3 regions of the Anaerobacillus sp. ABA4_114 genome follow, and region 2 is predicted to be linked to each of the others. Evidence: a T-box and tRNA genes for the amino acid it is inferred to sense, from the RefSeq annotation. Region 2 holds a T-box; the other regions hold tRNA genes.
The links. A T-box is a leader RNA that pairs with one kind of tRNA and senses whether it is charged. The one in region 2 lies ahead of tyrS (tyrosine--tRNA ligase), so its partner is inferred to be a tRNA-Tyr.
Positions count from the first base shown of each region.

Region 1: it has a tRNA-Tyr gene. The T-box ahead of tyrS (tyrosine--tRNA ligase) is inferred to sense a tRNA for this amino acid. The anticodon was not compared.
Region 3: it has a tRNA-Tyr gene. The T-box ahead of tyrS (tyrosine--tRNA ligase) is inferred to sense a tRNA for this amino acid. The anticodon was not compared.

Region 1 is NZ_JBSWUM010000001.1:1,798,756-1,804,434, reverse strand. Features, by position in the region: gene ACXAEY_RS09160 (AbgT family transporter) at 1-44, opposite strand, end outside; gene ACXAEY_RS09155 (SDR family oxidoreductase) at 413-1,153, opposite strand; gene ACXAEY_RS09150 (bifunctional 5,10-methylenetetrahydrofolate dehydrogenase/5,10-methenyltetrahydrofolate cyclohydrolase) at 1,280-2,125, opposite strand; ZMP/ZTP riboswitch at 2,165-2,247, opposite strand; tRNA gene ACXAEY_RS09145 (tRNA-Arg) at 2,429-2,502, opposite strand; tRNA gene ACXAEY_RS09140 (tRNA-Gly) at 2,586-2,659, opposite strand; tRNA gene ACXAEY_RS09135 (tRNA-Gln) at 2,664-2,738, opposite strand; tRNA gene ACXAEY_RS09130 (tRNA-Tyr) at 2,742-2,826, opposite strand; tRNA gene ACXAEY_RS09125 (tRNA-Met) at 2,841-2,917, opposite strand; tRNA gene ACXAEY_RS09120 (tRNA-Pro) at 2,929-3,005, opposite strand; tRNA gene ACXAEY_RS09115 (tRNA-Arg) at 3,028-3,104, opposite strand; tRNA gene ACXAEY_RS09110 (tRNA-Leu) at 3,113-3,197, opposite strand; gene kynU (kynureninase) at 3,342-4,643, shown strand; gene ACXAEY_RS09100 (hypothetical protein) at 4,707-4,892, shown strand; gene ACXAEY_RS09095 (spore coat protein) at 4,906-5,163, shown strand; gene ACXAEY_RS09090 (alanine/glycine:cation symporter family protein) at 5,275-5,679, shown strand, end outside.
Region 2 is NZ_JBSWUM010000001.1:1,163,577-1,169,255, reverse strand. Features, by position in the region: gene rpsD (30S ribosomal protein S4) at 182-784, shown strand; gene tyrS (tyrosine--tRNA ligase) at 888-2,159, opposite strand; T-box leader at 2,209-2,434, opposite strand; gene ACXAEY_RS05720 (transglycosylase domain-containing protein) at 2,570-5,679, shown strand, end outside.
Region 3 is NZ_JBSWUM010000001.1:4,028,176-4,033,854, forward strand. Features, by position in the region: gene ACXAEY_RS20885 (aspartyl-phosphate phosphatase Spo0E family protein) at 1-54, shown strand, start outside; gene rocF (arginase) at 79-981, opposite strand; tRNA gene ACXAEY_RS20895 (tRNA-Ala) at 1,200-1,275, opposite strand; tRNA gene ACXAEY_RS20900 (tRNA-Gly) at 1,280-1,353, opposite strand; tRNA gene ACXAEY_RS20905 (tRNA-Gly) at 1,363-1,437, opposite strand; tRNA gene ACXAEY_RS20910 (tRNA-Lys) at 1,444-1,519, opposite strand; tRNA gene ACXAEY_RS20915 (tRNA-Tyr) at 1,524-1,608, opposite strand; tRNA gene ACXAEY_RS20920 (tRNA-Thr) at 1,618-1,693, opposite strand; tRNA gene ACXAEY_RS20925 (tRNA-Val) at 1,777-1,852, opposite strand; tRNA gene ACXAEY_RS20930 (tRNA-Glu) at 1,877-1,951, opposite strand; tRNA gene ACXAEY_RS20935 (tRNA-Thr) at 1,961-2,036, opposite strand; tRNA gene ACXAEY_RS20940 (tRNA-Asn) at 2,040-2,114, opposite strand; rRNA gene rrf (5S ribosomal RNA) at 2,125-2,241, opposite strand; rRNA gene ACXAEY_RS20950 (23S ribosomal RNA) at 2,504-5,433, opposite strand; rRNA gene ACXAEY_RS20955 (16S ribosomal RNA) at 5,647-5,679, opposite strand, start outside.

The DNA.
Region 1 (5,679 bases), 640 kb from region 2:
TTATTACCTGCTCGCTCCACGCCATCAAGTACCTTTGAAACGATCGATTTCTTTTCAACTTCATAGCTATCTTTCTGGTCATTAAAGCTCAAGGCCATTCCCCCTCTTTATTTTCGGATACGTTCCTTATTTATTCCGTTAATAGTTACACTAACGCACTTTCTGTAATAATTAAAGTATTTTTCAGAAAATTAAGTGAGAGGAAATCTAACCTTTTCTTTAAAACCTCTTTATATCAAGCGATCGAGCACCTAAATTTTTTGGTCGAATTTTGATATATTTGGATTAAATGCGGGATTCGGATAGCCATTATTATTGATATACGATGTTTCAAGGATTTTTTGGAAGTTTTCGGAAACAAAAAAAGAACCCAATGATTCTCATTGGATTCAAGCTTACGTTCGCCAGTCTATTACTGCATAGGTCGAACAACCACTTCATTAACGTTAACGTAATCAGGCTGTGTTAGTGCATAAACGACAGCACGTGCGATATCATCAGCTTGAAGCTTCTTCATCGTAGCTGCTCGATCTTTAAACATTTCTAGCACTTCGTCGTCAGTTATATGGTTTGTAAGTTCAGATTCCACTGCACCTGGAGAGATGTTTGTTACGCGGACTCCTGTTTTCGAAAGTTCTTTTTCGAGTCCCATCGATAATGCACGAACAGCGTATTTCGTTGCACTATAGACGCTGCTAGAAGGAAATACTTCGTGTCCAGCAACACTTGAAACATTGACGATGTGGCCGCTCTCCTGCTTCAGCATGTCTGGTAAGACTGCGTGAACACCGTGAAGAACACCGTTAATGTTTACGTCTACCATCTGAGTCCACTGATCCACTTCATCATTCTTCATGAACGAAAGTAGCATAACACCAGCATTGTTAATGATCATATCAACTTTGCCGTATGTATCTTTCGCCTCTTTAACCAAGTTTTCCATGTCTTCTTTTTTGGTAACATCCGTTTTCACTACGAGCGCTTTTCCGTTCGATTGATCATTTAAAGACTGAGCGAGATCAGTTAACTTCTCTTCTCGACGTGCAGCAAGTACCACGTTAGCTCCTTCATCAGCTATATGGCGTGCGATTGCTTCACCTATTCCGCTGCTTGCGCCTGTAACGAGTACAACTTTACCTTCTAGTTTCATTATTCATGCTCCCTTCACTAATGATCTTTCATTACGAGACTAACACAGTATTCCCAAACCAATTAGTAAAATGCTCATGAAATGTGCTTTCCTACATAAAAAAACTCGGGATCATACCCGAGTTTTTCGTTAGCTAATTACAGATTTTTCTGCAGCATCTACCGTATGTTTTAATAACATCGCGATCGTAACAGGACCAACGCCTCCTGGAACAGGAGTAATTGCTGACGCCCTATCTTTTGCTGTTTCGTATTCGACATCACCGATATTGCCTTTGTTGTAACCAGCATCGAGAACGATCGCTCCTTCTTTGATCCATTCACCCTTGATGAACTCTGGCTTTCCTACAGCGGCAACTACGATGTCAGCTTGACTAACATGTTTTGCCAAGTTAACAGTTCTCGAATGACAAGTCGTGACTGTAGCATTTTCATTTAAAAGAAGAGCACCAACGGGCTTTCCAAGGATAGGACTTCTTCCTACAACGACCGCATGCTTACCTTCAGGATTAATGTCATAGTCTTCCATAATCTTCATAATTGCTGCAGGGGTACAAGATGGGTATGTACCAAACCCTAGAGCAGTCTGTCCGTACCCTTCACTCGTCACGCCATCGACGTCTTTCTCGATCGCGATCGTCTCAAATGCAAGGCGTTCGTCGATTTGAGACGGCACAGGATGCTGAAGCAAAATACCATGGACAGCATCATCGCGGTTCAGTTCTTCTATGGTTTCAAGCAACGTTTCGGTGGTTGTTTCCTCTGGCAGATGAATCTTTTTTGATACAATCCCTATACGTTCACATGCATTCCCCTTCATTCGCACGTACGTTTCAGAGGAAGGATCATCTCCAACAAGGATCGTTGCGAGGCTGGGCGTAACACCTTGTGTTTTAAGTGCTTCCACTCTTTCTTTAAGCTGTTCTTTCACACGATTTGCAACTGCTTTTCCATCTAATAATTTGGATTCTGACATGAACTCATTCCTCCTAGACAGTGTTAAGAAATATCACTATTTCTTCGCCCAGACGACCGGCTTTATTCATTACAGCTCCCTTGTGGTTACTTCCACATTTGTCGTCAGTTACTGCAATAAGGTTTCTACGGATATAGTAGCATATTAAGCGGGAAAATCAAGAGATACGAGTGCGAATATACGCAAAAATTAATAATGGGTTGATTTTTCACGCGAATGTTCGCCTTTTTGAACTCCTCGTCATTATCTTCACTCACAAAATAAAACCTCCGAGTGGTGTAACCACTCAGAGGTTTTGAGATACGCGCCTTAGAGGATTCGAACCTCTGACCCACAGCTTAGAAGGCTGTTGCTCTATCCAGCTGAGCTAAAGGCGCATGGTAGTATGTGTGATACGATAACTGAAAGTTAGTATACCACGTTTTCCATTCTTGGAAAAGTCTTAATTAAAATTATGTAATGGAGCGGGTGATGGGAATCGAACCCACGACATCAGCTTGGAAGGCTGAGGTTTTACCACTAAACTACACCCGCAAAATGGCTGGGCTAGCTGGATTCGAACCAGCGCATGACGGAATCAAAATCCGTTGCCTTACCGCTTGGCTATAGCCCAAAATGGTGGAGGGGGACGGATTCGAACCGCCGAACCCTGAGGGAGCGGATTTACAGTCCGCCGCGTTTAGCCACTTCGCTACCCCTCCACTATTTAATTATATGGTAGCGGCGGAGGGGATCGAACCCCCGACCTCACGGGTATGAACCGTACGCTCTAGCCAGCTGAGCTACACCGCCACGCTATGTGATGGTCGGGAAGACAGGATTTGAACCTGCGACCCCTTGGTCCCAAACCAAGTGCTCTGCCAAGCTGAGCTACTTCCCGATTTCATCGCTATGTTATGTAATGGCGCGCCCGAGAGGAGTCGAACCCCTAACCTTCTGATCCGTAGTCAGACGCTCTATCCAATTGAGCTACGGGCGCATCTATTCTGGTGCGGGTGAAGGGACTCGAACCCCCACGTCGTAAGACACTAGATCCTAAGTCTAGCGCGTCTGCCAATTCCGCCACACCCGCATGTGGTTTTGTTCCGTTTCAGCGACAATTAATATAATAACACCCTAAGCCAAAACACGTCAATCATTATTTCAAAAAAACATTTAGTTTTTTCATATCGGGCTATGTAAGCGTTGACAGCTTCTCATTCTTTACCATACGATTATGATACTAAAGGAGCTGAGTAAATTGAGTGTACCACAGTCCATTTATTATGCAAAAGATCTAGACGAAAAAGACCCTCTACGCCACTTCAAAAATGAGTTTTATACTCCGGACCATTCCATCTACATGGATGGCAATTCACTTGGCCTTCTCTCAAAACGAGCTGAAGCTTCTCTACTCCAATCGATTGACGATTGGAAAACGCATGGAATCAATGGTTGGACAGACGCGGAGCAACCATGGTTTTATATGGCAGAAATGCTTGGCAAGATGACTGCGCCCCTTATCGGAGCAAAAGAAGACGAAACGATCACAACAGGTTCGATCACCACTAACCTCCATCAAATGCTAACAACGTTTTACAAGCCATATGATAAGAAAACGAAGATCATCGCTGATTCACTCACTTTCCCTTCAGATATCTATGTAATAAAAGCACAGCTAGAGCTTCACGGACTATCACCAGACGAACATCTCATTCAGGTGCAAAGTTCAGATGGTCGTACGATTGATGAAGACGACATTATTAAGGAGATGACGAACGAAGTCGCACTAGTCCTCCTCCCTTCTGTCTTGTATCGTAGCGGTCAATTACTCGACATCAAAAAAATAACTCGAGCAGCAAATAATAAAGACATCATAATAGGGTTCGACCTTGCGCATTCCGTCGGTGTCATCCCTCATCACTTACACGAATGGGGCGTTGACTTCGCGGTATGGTGCACGTACAAATACTTAAACAGTGGCCCTGGTGGTGTCGGCGGTCTTTATGTCCATGAAAAACACCTAGGAAAGAAACCAGGCCTTGCAGGTTGGTTCAGCTCGAAGAAAGACGTTCAATTCGATATGAGTCATGACCTTGATCATGCACAAACCGCTGGAGCATTTCAAATCGGGACACCTCATATTTTCAGCATGGCTTCATTGATTGGTTCGTTAGAAATTTTTTCTGAAGCGGGCATTGAACAAATTCGAGAAAAGTCGTTAAAGCTCACGAAGTACTTAATGGAGTTAACGGCTTTAAAACTGAATCGCTTTGGCTTCACTATAGCTAACCCTGCAGAGGACCATCGCCGTGGTGGCCATGTTTGTTTAGAACATAACGAAGCTGCTAGAATTTGCAAAGCGTTAAAAAACAAAGGCGTGATTCCTGACTTTCGAGCTCCAAACGTCATTCGTCTTGCACCGATCTCGTTATATACGTCGTTTGAAGATGTGTGGAACGTTGTACATATATTAGAAGAAATCATGGCTACTAAAGAGTATGAGCAATTCACAAACAATCGAAACATCATCGCGTAAACGCGTATAAAAAGTCCCTCAACATTCAATATTAAGATTGATTCAATAGAAGGAGGGACTTTTATGGAACAGTTGAATGAATTGGAGTTGCAGAACCTTCGCCACATGATCGGTGGTCACGACACGCTGGCAAATAAACTTGATACGTATGCCCAAACTTGTACTTGTCCTGAACTAAAGCAAATGCTGCAAAAAGATGCGCAAGATGCAAGAAATACAAAACAACAGCTTATGTCTTTTTTAGGTTAAGGAGGAGAAAGTAATGAATGAGAAGGATATGGTCAACGATTACTTGTCAGCTCTAAATGGAAGCCTGATCAACTATGGTAGTGTTATTTCACAATGTGATAACGAACAACTGCGTCAGACGCTTCAACAAATAAGAAATACTGATGAACAAAGGCAGTATAACCTTTATCACTACGCAAAACAAAAAGGGTACTATCAGCCAGCAGCACCTGCGCAGATGCAAGAAGTACAGCACGTTAAGAATCAGCTTAACGGCCAACAGCCTCAATAATAAACAGCCGGTTTGACCCGGCTGTTTTTTTTATTGTTCCTTAGACTAAGTTTCACATTCCCTATTTTTGGATATTAAAGTTATACACTATATTCGTAGGGAGCGATTAGAATGGAAACGATTCTTAATGCGATCTCGGAGTTCTCCGGATTCATATGGGGCTATCCGATGATGATTTTACTCTTAGGAGGAGGGCTTTTTTTAACCATCCGACTCGGCTTTTTTCAAATTATTTTCTTCCCCCACACCTTGAAACATACGATCGGTAAAATTTTCGAAAAAAACAAAGGCGATGGAACGATCTCGCCATTTCAGGCTTTCACATCTGCTCTAGCATCTACTGCGGGAGCTACAAACATTGTTGGCGTACCGGTTGCGATTGCGTTCGGTGGACCAGGCGCGATCTTTTGGATGTGGGTCGTTGCCATCATCGGGATGTCGACGAAATACTCTGAGATCGTGTTGGGTATCAAGTATCGAGAAAAAAACAAAGATGGGGTTTATGTTGGTGGGCCA
Region 2 (5,679 bases):
GTAAAATAGAAATGGCAGCATCGTGACGGCTTATGATTTCATTATGTTCCTATTAATAGGTGCGCCGCGTAACCTCCGGCTGCAAGGTGAAGGCGTGTGAAAACATAATGTGCACAAATCGGAATCACGACACTGTTTTTATTTTATACCAATAAAAATAGTGATAAAGGAGGAGCTAATTATGGCTCGTTATACAGGACCAAGTTGGAAAATTTCTCGTCGTCTTGGTATTTCTCTAAGTGGAACAGGTAAAGAATTGGAAAAGCGCCCTTACGCTCCAGGTCAACATGGACCTAACCAGCGTAGAAAGCTTTCTGAATATGGACTTCAGCTTCAAGAGAAGCAAAAGCTTCGTCACATGTACGGCATGACTGAACGTCAATTCCGTCGTCTATTCGATGATGCTGGTAAAATGAAAGGTGTTCATGGTGAGAACTTCATGATTCTTCTTGAATCTCGTCTTGATAACCTAGTTTACCGTATGGGTCTAGCTCGTACTCGCCGTCAGGCTCGTCAGCTAGTTAACCACGGCCACATCACAGTTGATGGCAAACGTGTTGATATTCCTTCTTACCGCGTAGCAACTGGTCAAGTACTAGGTGTTCGTGAGAAGTCTAACAACCTTGACATCATCAAAGAAGCTATTGAAGTGAACAACTTTGTTCCAGAATACCTTACTTTTGATGCAGATAAGCTTGAAGGTACGTACTCTCGCCTTCCTGAGCGTTCTGAACTTCCTGCAGAAATCACTGAAGCTCTTATCGTTGAGTACTACTCTCGTTAAGCTGTTTCTTAAAAGCCTCGGACTTTTTGTCCGAGGTTTTTTTTATTTTTTATCCCGATAGCAAAAGGCCGGTAATCACATTATGATTACCGGCCTTGCAAGATTAGAATGTAAGAAGGAAATATTTTTTCTTTCCTCTTCTAATAATAACGTATTGTCCTTCAATCCGATCTGAAGAAGAAATGACCTTATCCATTTCTTGACTACGGTCTCCGTTAATATAGATCGCACCATTCTTAATATCTTCTCTAGCCTGTCGCTTTGAAGACGAGATACCAGCTTCTACAAGCAAATCGATCAAGCCTTTTTCTTCCTCTTCAACATGGTAAGAAGGTACATCTTTGAAACCTTGACGAATTTCATCTGCAGTCAACTCTTTTATGTCACCGCTGAACAGAGCTTTTGAAATGTTGATCGCTTGCTGAAGCTTCTCATCACCATGAACAAGTTTCGTTACTTCTTCAGCTAATTTACGATGAGCCTCTCTCTTTTCAGGAGCTTCGTTATTAGAAGCTTCAAGTTCTTTAATTTCTTCGACGCTTAAGAAAGTAAAGTAATATAGGAATTTTACTACATCGCGATCATCTGTATTGATCCAGAATTGGTAGAATTCATAAGGAGACGTTTTGTCTGCATCAAGCCAAATTGCGCCGCCTTCTGATTTACCAAATTTAGATCCATCACTCTTTGTAACGAGTGGAAACGTTGCGCCAAACGCTTTAGGACGTTCCCCTTCTTCTGATCCTTCTTCTTTACGAATCAATTCTAGTCCAGCAGTAATGTTCCCCCACTGATCGCTACCGCCGATTTGCAGACGGCAGTTCTCATTACGATACAATTCAAGAAAATCATAAGACTGAAGGATCATGTACGTGAACTCAGTGAAAGAAATTCCTGCATCGAGACGGGATGAAACAGAATCTTTTGCTAGCATGTAGTTCAACCCAAAGTTCTTTCCAATATCACGTAGAAATGGAATGATGTTTAACCCGCCGATCCAATCAAAGTTGTTCACAGCTTTTGCTGGGTTTTCACTAGTCTCAAAATCAAGAAAGCGAGCGAGCTGTCCTTGTAGCTTGTTCGTCCATTCTTGAACGATATCCTCAGAATTTAGTGTCCTCTCATTCGCACGTCCACTCGGATCTCCAATAAGTCCCGTCGCACCTCCAACTAGTGCGATCGGTGTATGACCAGCAAGCTGAAACCTTCTAAGAGCAAGTACTGGAAGAAGGTGTCCTATATGCAGACTATCTGCAGTCGGATCAAAACCAGAATAGATTCCAATGCTGTTTTCGGAAAGCTCTTTCTTAAGACCCGCTTCATCAGTTACCTGATTGATTAACCCTCTAGCTTCTAGTTCATCTAAAATATGCATGTGACTGACTCCTTTTAAAGTAAATTTCAACATAAAAAACCCGCCCCTGGTAAGGGACGAGTTTGATCGCGGTACCACCCTTGTTGAAGGAAATAACCTTCCTCCCACTTCATCAGGATAACGGCCTGGTCCGTCTTGATGCTACACAGGCATTTCGCCCTTCACACCAGATGCTCATGGAAGTAATTCACATTTCCCTTTATATTGGTTCACACCAGCCACCAACTCTCTGAAATAGGGAGGAAAACGCTACTTCGTCCACTCTTCGCATACCCGTTTAAAAATCTAACTAAATTAATATCATACTTTGTACCTTAATGTCAATTCTAGCCCCTGTTCCTTAAGGAAGCTTTATACAAATATCGACTAGATATGCTATAATATATAGGATTAATTGAGGAGGTATAGGAATGCGAGAGCTTTTTTCTTCTATCAGGTCGAAGTGGAACGCGTTCATCGATAGATTGCAAGAGTACAACATCTTAACTGGCTCAAGGATCGCTTATAAAGTTGTTTGGAATTTATTCTTAATTTTTCTAGTACTTGGGCTTATGGGCGGCTTGTTTGCCGGAGGTGTTGGTGCAGGTTACTTTGCATCTCTAGTAAAAGATGAACCGATTCGCTCCTATGATGAGATGAAGAGAGACGTCTATAACTATGAAGAAACAAGTGAGATATACTTTGCTGACGATGTTCTTCTCGGTAACTTTCGGTCTGATATAGAACGAAAGGAAGTCGATCTAAAAGACGTGTCCCCTTTAGTACAAAAGGCAGTCATTTCAACTGAAGACGAATATTTTTATGACCACGAAGGCATTGTTCCAAAAGCAATAGGACGAGCGATTCTTCAAGAGCTCACGAACTCTGAAGATCGTACCGGTGGTAGTACGTTGACTCAACAGCTTGTGAAAAACCAAATATTAACGAGAGAAGTATCGTTTGAACGTAAAGCGAAAGAAATGCTTTTAGCTTTGCGCTTAGAAAACTTCTTTGAAAAGGAAGAAATTCTTGAAGCATACCTTAATGTCGTACCGTTCGGTCGAAATGCTTCTGGCAGAAACATTGCAGGTATTCAATCTGCAGCACAAGGAATCTTTGGTGTGAGCGCTAGTGAATTAAACCTACCACAAGCAGCTTTCATTGCAGGACTACCGAAAAACCCGTATACATACACTCCTTTTACAAACTCAGGAGTCGTGAAAGATGATCTTACACCTGGTATCGACCGGATGAATTTTGTCCTCTACCGCATGTATACAGAAGGGTCGATAACTGAGGAAGAATACACTAAAGCAAAAGAATACGATATCGAAGGAAATCTAGCAAAGTCCTCTCCTTCACCGTTTGAGAAGTATCCATACTTGACGTTTGAAATAGAAGATCGCGCTAAAACTGTTCTCGCCGAGCAAATTGCCAACGAAGAGGGCTACGACGGAAAGAAACTAGCAGAAAGCGTCAATCAATACAATAGGATTACGTATGATGCAAACGTTACAGCAAGAACAGTAGAACAAAGTGCTGAGAAAATGGGACTTAAATGGGCTGAAGTAGAAAAAGATTCAAAGATTTTCATCGAGTTTATGAATAATGCTGAAAAAGAGCTTAGAAAGAATGGTTATAAGATCCACACAACGATCCATAAGAACGTATACGAATCGATGAATGCTGCGAGAGATAAAGTTCTTGATAACGGCAGCTATTTCCAAAGCCCTAAAACAGTATCCGTACAGGATCCTGAGACGGGTGAGATGGTTAACAAAGAATATCCAATGCAAGTCGGCGGAATTCTAATCGAGAATAAATCAGGAAAGATCCTATCATTTGTCGGGGGGAGAGACTTTAGCCAAGAAGCTCTTAACCATGCGACAAATGCATACCGGTCAAACGGATCAACGATGAAACCATTACTAGATTATGCGCCAGCTATGGAAATTGGAAAGGTTCAGCCGGGCTACATTATTCCTGACCTTCCGATTGAAGGGAAAAATGCGTTTAACCCGAACAACTACTCTTCAAACTATCATGGTCTAGTAACAGCAAGAAAGGCTCTTGAACGATCTTATAACGTTCCAGCTGCTCGTATATACTCTAAGCTAAACCCGGTAGAAGCTACCGAGTACCTAGTGAAAATGGGCTTTAGCACTCTGACATTAGATGATCGAACCAATCCATCGATGTCCATCGGTGCATTACAACGAGGTGTAAGTGTTGAAGAAAACACCAATGCCTTCGGAACATTTGCAAATGGCGGTAAATTCGTCGATGCCTATATGATCGATAAAATTGTAGATCGAGATGGGAATGTTGTTTACCAGCATAAAGCAGATCCTGTTCAAGTCTTTAGTCCTCAGACGTCTTATCTTACGATCGATATGATGAGAGACGTAGTTAGACAGGGTACAGCACAAGATGTACCTGGTAAATTGAAATTCTCAGCTGATTGGGCCGGTAAAACAGGTACTGGGCAGGATTATCGAGATGCTTGGTTCGTTGCTGTCAATCCTAATGTTTCGCTAGGTGTATGGACCGGTTATGATAAGCAAATGAGGATGGATTCTAACTATGCTGTGAGAAATAAGAATTTATGGGCACTGTTTGCCAACGCAGCATATGATCAGAAACCTGAAATAATGGATCCACAAAAACGATTCGATATGCCTACTGGTATTGTTAGAAGGTCGTTCTGTGGAATATCTGGAAAACTCGCATCTGATCTATGTCAGCAAGCTGGACTTGTTCAAACTGATTTGTTTAATGCTAAATACGTACCAACAGAAGTCGATGACAGTTTGACACAAGGAAGATATGTGGTCATTAAAGGGAAAACTTATGAAGCACTTTCTTCAACACCAGCAGAATTTGTCACAAGCGGCGTTATGATTAAAGAAGATTACTTTGAAGGTATCGACCTTAGTACACTTCTTCCATCTAAATTCGAAAACTTGAACATCGTTTCCGAGGGAACTGTCGCTAAAGAAAATGGCAAGAAGCCAGGCGCAGTCGGTAACGTATCGATAAACGGCTCTACTCTTAACTGGAGCGAATCAGGAGAAAGTGATATTGTGGGTTATCGCATTTACCGTGCAGGAAATGGTAGTAATTCATTTACTAAGCTAGGTAGTGTGAAAGCATCTGATGGAAGTTCATTCAATATTCCTTCAGGTTCTTATGCTTACTATGTTACAGCAGTAGATGTTGCCGGGAATGAATCATCTCCTTCTGCAAAAGTTACATCTGGAGATTGGTCTGATAAGCCAGAAGAAGAAGATAAACCAGATCCTCCTAAAGAAGATGAAGATGATGGTTCCGGTGAAGATAACAATGATGATTCAAGTGACGGTAACAGCGATGACTCAAACGATGGGAATGAAGAGACGAACGGTGAAAGCTCAGGAAATGATTCTGGGGAAGGGAACAATAGTAGCTCCGGTTCAAATTCCAATAATTCAAGTTCCAATAATTCCAACACTAATCAAAGCAACAGCTCGAATAGTAATGGAGAGTCATCCAGCAATGGATA
Region 3 (5,679 bases), 2.9 Mb from region 2:
AACCTACTGAATAAATACGATGAATGTAAAAATAATAAAACAGCGGCTCTCTAACTTCTTAGAGAGCCGTTAATCATGTTATTTTAATTTTTCTCCGAATAAAGATCCCATCAGTGCAACAGCTACTGTTGCTGTCTTATTCTTCTCATCCAAAATAGGATTCACTTCAACGAACTCAGCAGAAGTAAGGATATCCGATTCCGCAAGCATCTCCATAGCGAGGTGGCTCTCACGATAGCTGATTCCTCCAAGAACTGGTGTACCAACACCTGGTGCATCGTGAGGATCTAGTCCATCAAGATCAAGACTTAGATGAACACCATCTGTGCCATTGGACACATGGGCAATTGCTTCTTCCATCACTTTTGTCATTCCCAATCGATCGATTTCATGCATCGTAAACACTTTGATTCCTTTTTCCTCTATCAACACTCGCTCACCTTCATCAAGAGAACGAGCTCCGATAATGACGATGTTCTCAGGTTTAATCTTTGGACTGTAACCTGCGATTCCTGTTAACGACTCATCGCCAATACCTAGACTCACCGCAAGCGGCATACCATGGATATTACCGGATGGTGATGTATCTGCAGTATTTAAATCTCCATGAGCATCGTACCAAATCACACCAAGATTATTATAGCTCTGCGAAACTCCTGCGAGTGTACCAATTGCGATACTATGATCTCCTCCAAATACGAGCGGGAAGCGCTTACGTTCAATCACTTCGTTAACCCTTGAAGCAAGCTTTTCACTAGCATCTGCAACTTCTTTTAGATTCTTTAACTGATGGTCTTGATTCTCTGGACGTTGCTCAGGTCTACCGATTTCAATATCTCCAAGATCTTCTATATCATAATTCAGTTTCTCTAATCGTTCTACAATTCCTGCGTACCTTATTGCGCTTGGTCCCATATCGACCCCACGTCTCATTTGACCTAAATCCATAGGTACTCCAATTATCGATAGTTGATTATTCATATCTCGTCCTCCTAGAGTTATGTCTACCTATATTGTAACCATTCCGTTTTTAATGACTCAACTGGACAGTTTTTTGAATAAGTATTCATGTCATGACAACATTTCTACGAATTTTCGGATATTTATAAGTACAAGAGGAGAAGTAATTCCGAGAAGAGGTTTAATAGTTGAGGAAATTTAGACATAAAAAAAACCTTATACCGATATATAAGGATAAATGGTGGAGCCTAGCGGGATCGAACCGCTGACCTCCTGCGTGCAAGGCAGGCGCTCTCCCAGCTGAGCTAAGGCCCCATTATGGAGCGGGTGATGGGAATCGAACCCACGACATCAGCTTGGAAGGCTGAGGTTTTACCACTAAACTACACCCGCATATGATATTGGAGCGGAAGACGGGATTCGAACCCGCGACCCCCACCTTGGCAAGGTGGTGTTCTACCACTGAACTACTTCCGCGAAAAATGGTGAGCCATGAAGGACTCGAACCTTCGACCCTCTGATTAAAAGTCAGATGCTCTACCAACTGAGCTAATGGCTCTAAATGGTGGAGGGGGACGGATTCGAACCGCCGAACCCTGAGGGAGCGGATTTACAGTCCGCCGCGTTTAGCCACTTCGCTACCCCTCCACAAATAGATGGTGCCGGCCAGAGGACTTGAACCCCCAACCTACTGATTACAAGTCAGTTGCTCTACCAATTGAGCTAGACCGGCGAAGTATATCTGAACTTACAAACAAAAAACAGTGCACTCTGTTTAGAGTACTCCTGAGAATGTAATCTTCATTATAAATGAAATGGTGGAGGATGACGGGCTCGAACCGCCGACCCTCTGCTTGTAAGGCAGATGCTCTCCCAGCTGAGCTAATCCTCCACAGAGTAAAACAATAAATTAAGTTGGTGACCCGTACGGGATTCGAACCCGTGTTACCGCCGTGAAAGGGCGGTGTCTTAACCGCTTGACCAACGGGCCATGTTGTCTTGGAGCTTCCAACCGGATTCGAACCGATGACCCCTTCCTTACCATGGAAGTGCTCTACCTGCTGAGCTATGGAAGCAAATGGCTCCACAGGTAGGATTCGAACCTACGACCGATCGGTTAACAGCCGATTGCTCTACCACTGAGCTACTGTGGAATAATGACAAGCCTGGCGACGTCCTACTCTTGCAGGGGGAGAGCCCCCAACTACCATCGGCGCTGAAGAGCTTAACTTCCGTGTTCGGCATGGGAACGGGTGTGACCTCTTCGCCTTCATCACCAGACTAATCAATGGTTGATCCACCACAAAGTGTTTAACCAAGGACAAGATATATATTACTATATGCTTGAAAGAAAATCAAGGAATTTTTTCATTCCCTGAAAACTAGATAGCACTCGCAACGTATTCCAATAACATTTTTCGCGATGTCTAGTGCCGCAGGCTATATTCTTGCCCATTTCACTCTTTCACTTCAGGCGGAAAACGCCTTCTGTTCAAGAGCTCCAATGGTCTGCGAATATGACCAAGCCTGCTTTACTTTTCGTTTGGTTAAGCCCTCGATCGATTAGTATTCGTCAGCTCCACGTGTCGCCACGCTTCCACCCCGAACCTATCAACCTCATCATCTCTGAGGGATCTTACCAGCTTGACGCTGTGGGAAATCTCATCTCGAGGGGGGCTTCATGCTTAGATGCTTTCAGCACTTATCCCTTCCACACGTAGCTACCCAGCTATGCTCCTGGCGGAACAACTGGTACACCAGCGGTGTGTCCATCCCGGTCCTCTCGTACTAAGGACAGCTCCTCTCAAATTTCCTGCGCCCGCGACGGATAGGGACCGAACTGTCTCACGACGTTCTGAACCCAGCTCGCGTACCGCTTTAATGGGCGAACAGCCCAACCCTTGGGACCTACTTCAGCCCCAGGATGCGATGAGCCGACATCGAGGTGCCAAACCTCCCCGTCGATGTGGACTCTTGGGGGAGATAAGCCTGTTATCCCCAGGGTAGCTTTTATCCGTTGAGCGATGGCCCTTCCATGCGGAACCACCGGATCACTAAGCCCGACTTTCGTCCCTGCTCGACTTGTAGGTCTCGCAGTCAAGCTCCCTTGTGCCTTTACACTCTGCGAATGATTTCCAACCATTCTGAGGGAACCTTTGGGCGCCTCCGTTACTCTTTAGGAGGCGACCGCCCCAGTCAAACTGCCCACCTGACACTGTCTCCGCACCGGATCACGGTGCTGGGTTAGAATGTCAGTACAGCCAGGGTAGTATCCCACCGACGCCTCCACCGAACCTAGCGGTCCGGCTTCTATGGCTCCTACCTATCCTGTACAAGCTGTACCAAAATCCAATATCAGGCTACAGTAAAGCTCCATGGGGTCTTTCCGTCCTGTCGCGGGTAACCTGCATCTTCACAGGTACTATAATTTCACCGGGTCTCTCGTTGAGACAGTATCCAAGTCGTTGCACCTTTCGTGCGGGTCGGAACTTACCCGACAAGGAATTTCGCTACCTTAGGACCGTTATAGTTACGGCCGCCGTTTACTGGGGCTTCGATTCAGAGCTTCTCCCGTAAGGGATAACCCCTCCTCTTAACCTTCCAGCACCGGGCAGGTGTCAGCCCCTATACATCGCCTTGCGGCTTGGCAGAGACCTGTGTTTTTGCTAAACAGTCGCTTGGATCTTTTCACTGCGGCTCCCCTGGGCTATTCACCCGAGGAAGCACCCCTTCTCCCGAAGTTACGGGGTCATTTTGCCGAGTTCCTTAACGAGAGTTCTCCCGATCGTCTTAGGATTCTCTCCTCGCCTACCTGTGTCGGTTTGCGGTACGGGCACCTCTTTCCTCACTAGAGGCTTTTCTTGGCAGTGTAGAATCAGGGACTTCGGTACTTAAATTCCCTCGCCATCACGACTCAGCCTTCACGGTGAACGGATTTGCCTATTCACCAGCCTAATCGCTTGGACGCGCATTTCCAGCAGCGCGCTCTCCCTATCTTTCTGCGTCCCCCCGTCGTTCAAACGGAAAGGAGGTGGTACAGGAATATCAACCTGTTATCCATCGCCTACGCCTTTCGGCCTCGGCTTAGGTCCCGACTAACCCTGAGCGGACGAGCCTTCCTCAGGAAACCTTGGGCTTTCGACGGACAAGATTCTCACTTGTCTTTCGCTACTCATACCGGCATTCTCACTTCTAAGCGCTCCACCAGTCCTTTCGGTCTGACTTCGCAGCCCTTAGAACGCTCTCCTACCATTGTCGTAAGACAATCCACAGCTTCGGTGATACGTTTAGCCCCGGTACATTTTCGGCGCAGCGTCACTCGACCAGTGAGCTATTACGCACTCTTTAAATGATGGCTGCTTCTAAGCCAACATCCTGGTTGTCTAAGCAACGCCACATCCTTTTCCACTTAACGTATACTTTGGGACCTTAGCTGGTGGTCTGGGCTGTTTCCCTCTCGACTACGGATCTTATCACTCGCAGTCTGACTCCCGCGGATAAATCGTTGGCATTCGGAGTTTGACTGGATTCGGTAATCCGGTAGGGACCCCTAGTCCAATCAGTGCTCTACCTCCAAGATTCTTGCCGCGAGGCTAGCCCTAAAGCTATTTCGGAGAGAACCAGCTATCTCCGGGTTCGATTGGCATTTCACCGCTACCCACACCTCATCCCCGCATTTTTCAACATGCGTGGGTTCGGGCCTCCATTCAGTGTTACCTGAACTTCACCCTGGACATGGGTAGATCACCCGGTTTCGGGTCTACGACCACGTACTCTTTCGCCCTATTCAGACTCGCTTTCGCTGCGGCTCCGCCTTCTCGGCTTAACCTTGCACGGGATCGTAACTCGCCGGTTCATTCTACAAAAGGCACGCTGTCACCCATTAACGGGCTCCAACTAGTTGTAGGCACACGGTTTCAGGTTCTCTTTCACTCCCCTTCCGGGGTGCTTTTCACCTTTCCCTCACGGTACTGGTTCACTATCGGTCACTAGAGAGTATTTAGCCTTGGGAGATGGTCCTCCCGGATTCCGACGGGGTTTCACGTGTCCCGCCGTACTCAGGATCCGTCTCGGAGGGCAGCGGATTTTGACTACAGGATTGTTACCTTCTCTGATGGACCTTTCCAGGTCGCTTCGTCTATCCGTGCCTTTGTAACTCCAATGAGACGTCCTACAACCCCAGAGGGCAAGCCCTCTGGTTTGGGCTGTTTCCGTTTCGCTCGCCGCTACTCAGGAAATCGCGATTGCTTTCTCTTCCTCCGGGTACTGAGATGTTTCAGTTCCCCGGGTATGCCTTTTACTTCCTATGTATTCAGAAGTAAATACCATCCCATTACGGATGGTGGGTTCCCCCATTCGGAAATCTCCGGATCAAAGCGTACTTACTGCTCCCCGAAGCATATCGGTGTTCGTCCCGTCCTTCATCGGCTTCTAGTGCCAAGGCATCCACCGTGCGCCCTTAGTAGCTTAACCTTAGATTTCGTTAGAAACAGTGTTCTAACGTCATCGATGCACATCGTTAGATGTGACTAACTAAGTTATAACGCAAAAAATAATAATTATTGGATGTCGTTGTTTGTGCTATCTAGTTTTCAAGGAACATGAAAGAATACAATCATTCTTTCAAAACTAAACGAAACGCTCATGCAAGTTTGGCAACCAATGTTGCCTCGTAATTCTCCATAGAAAGGAGGTGATCCAGCCGCACCTTCCGATACG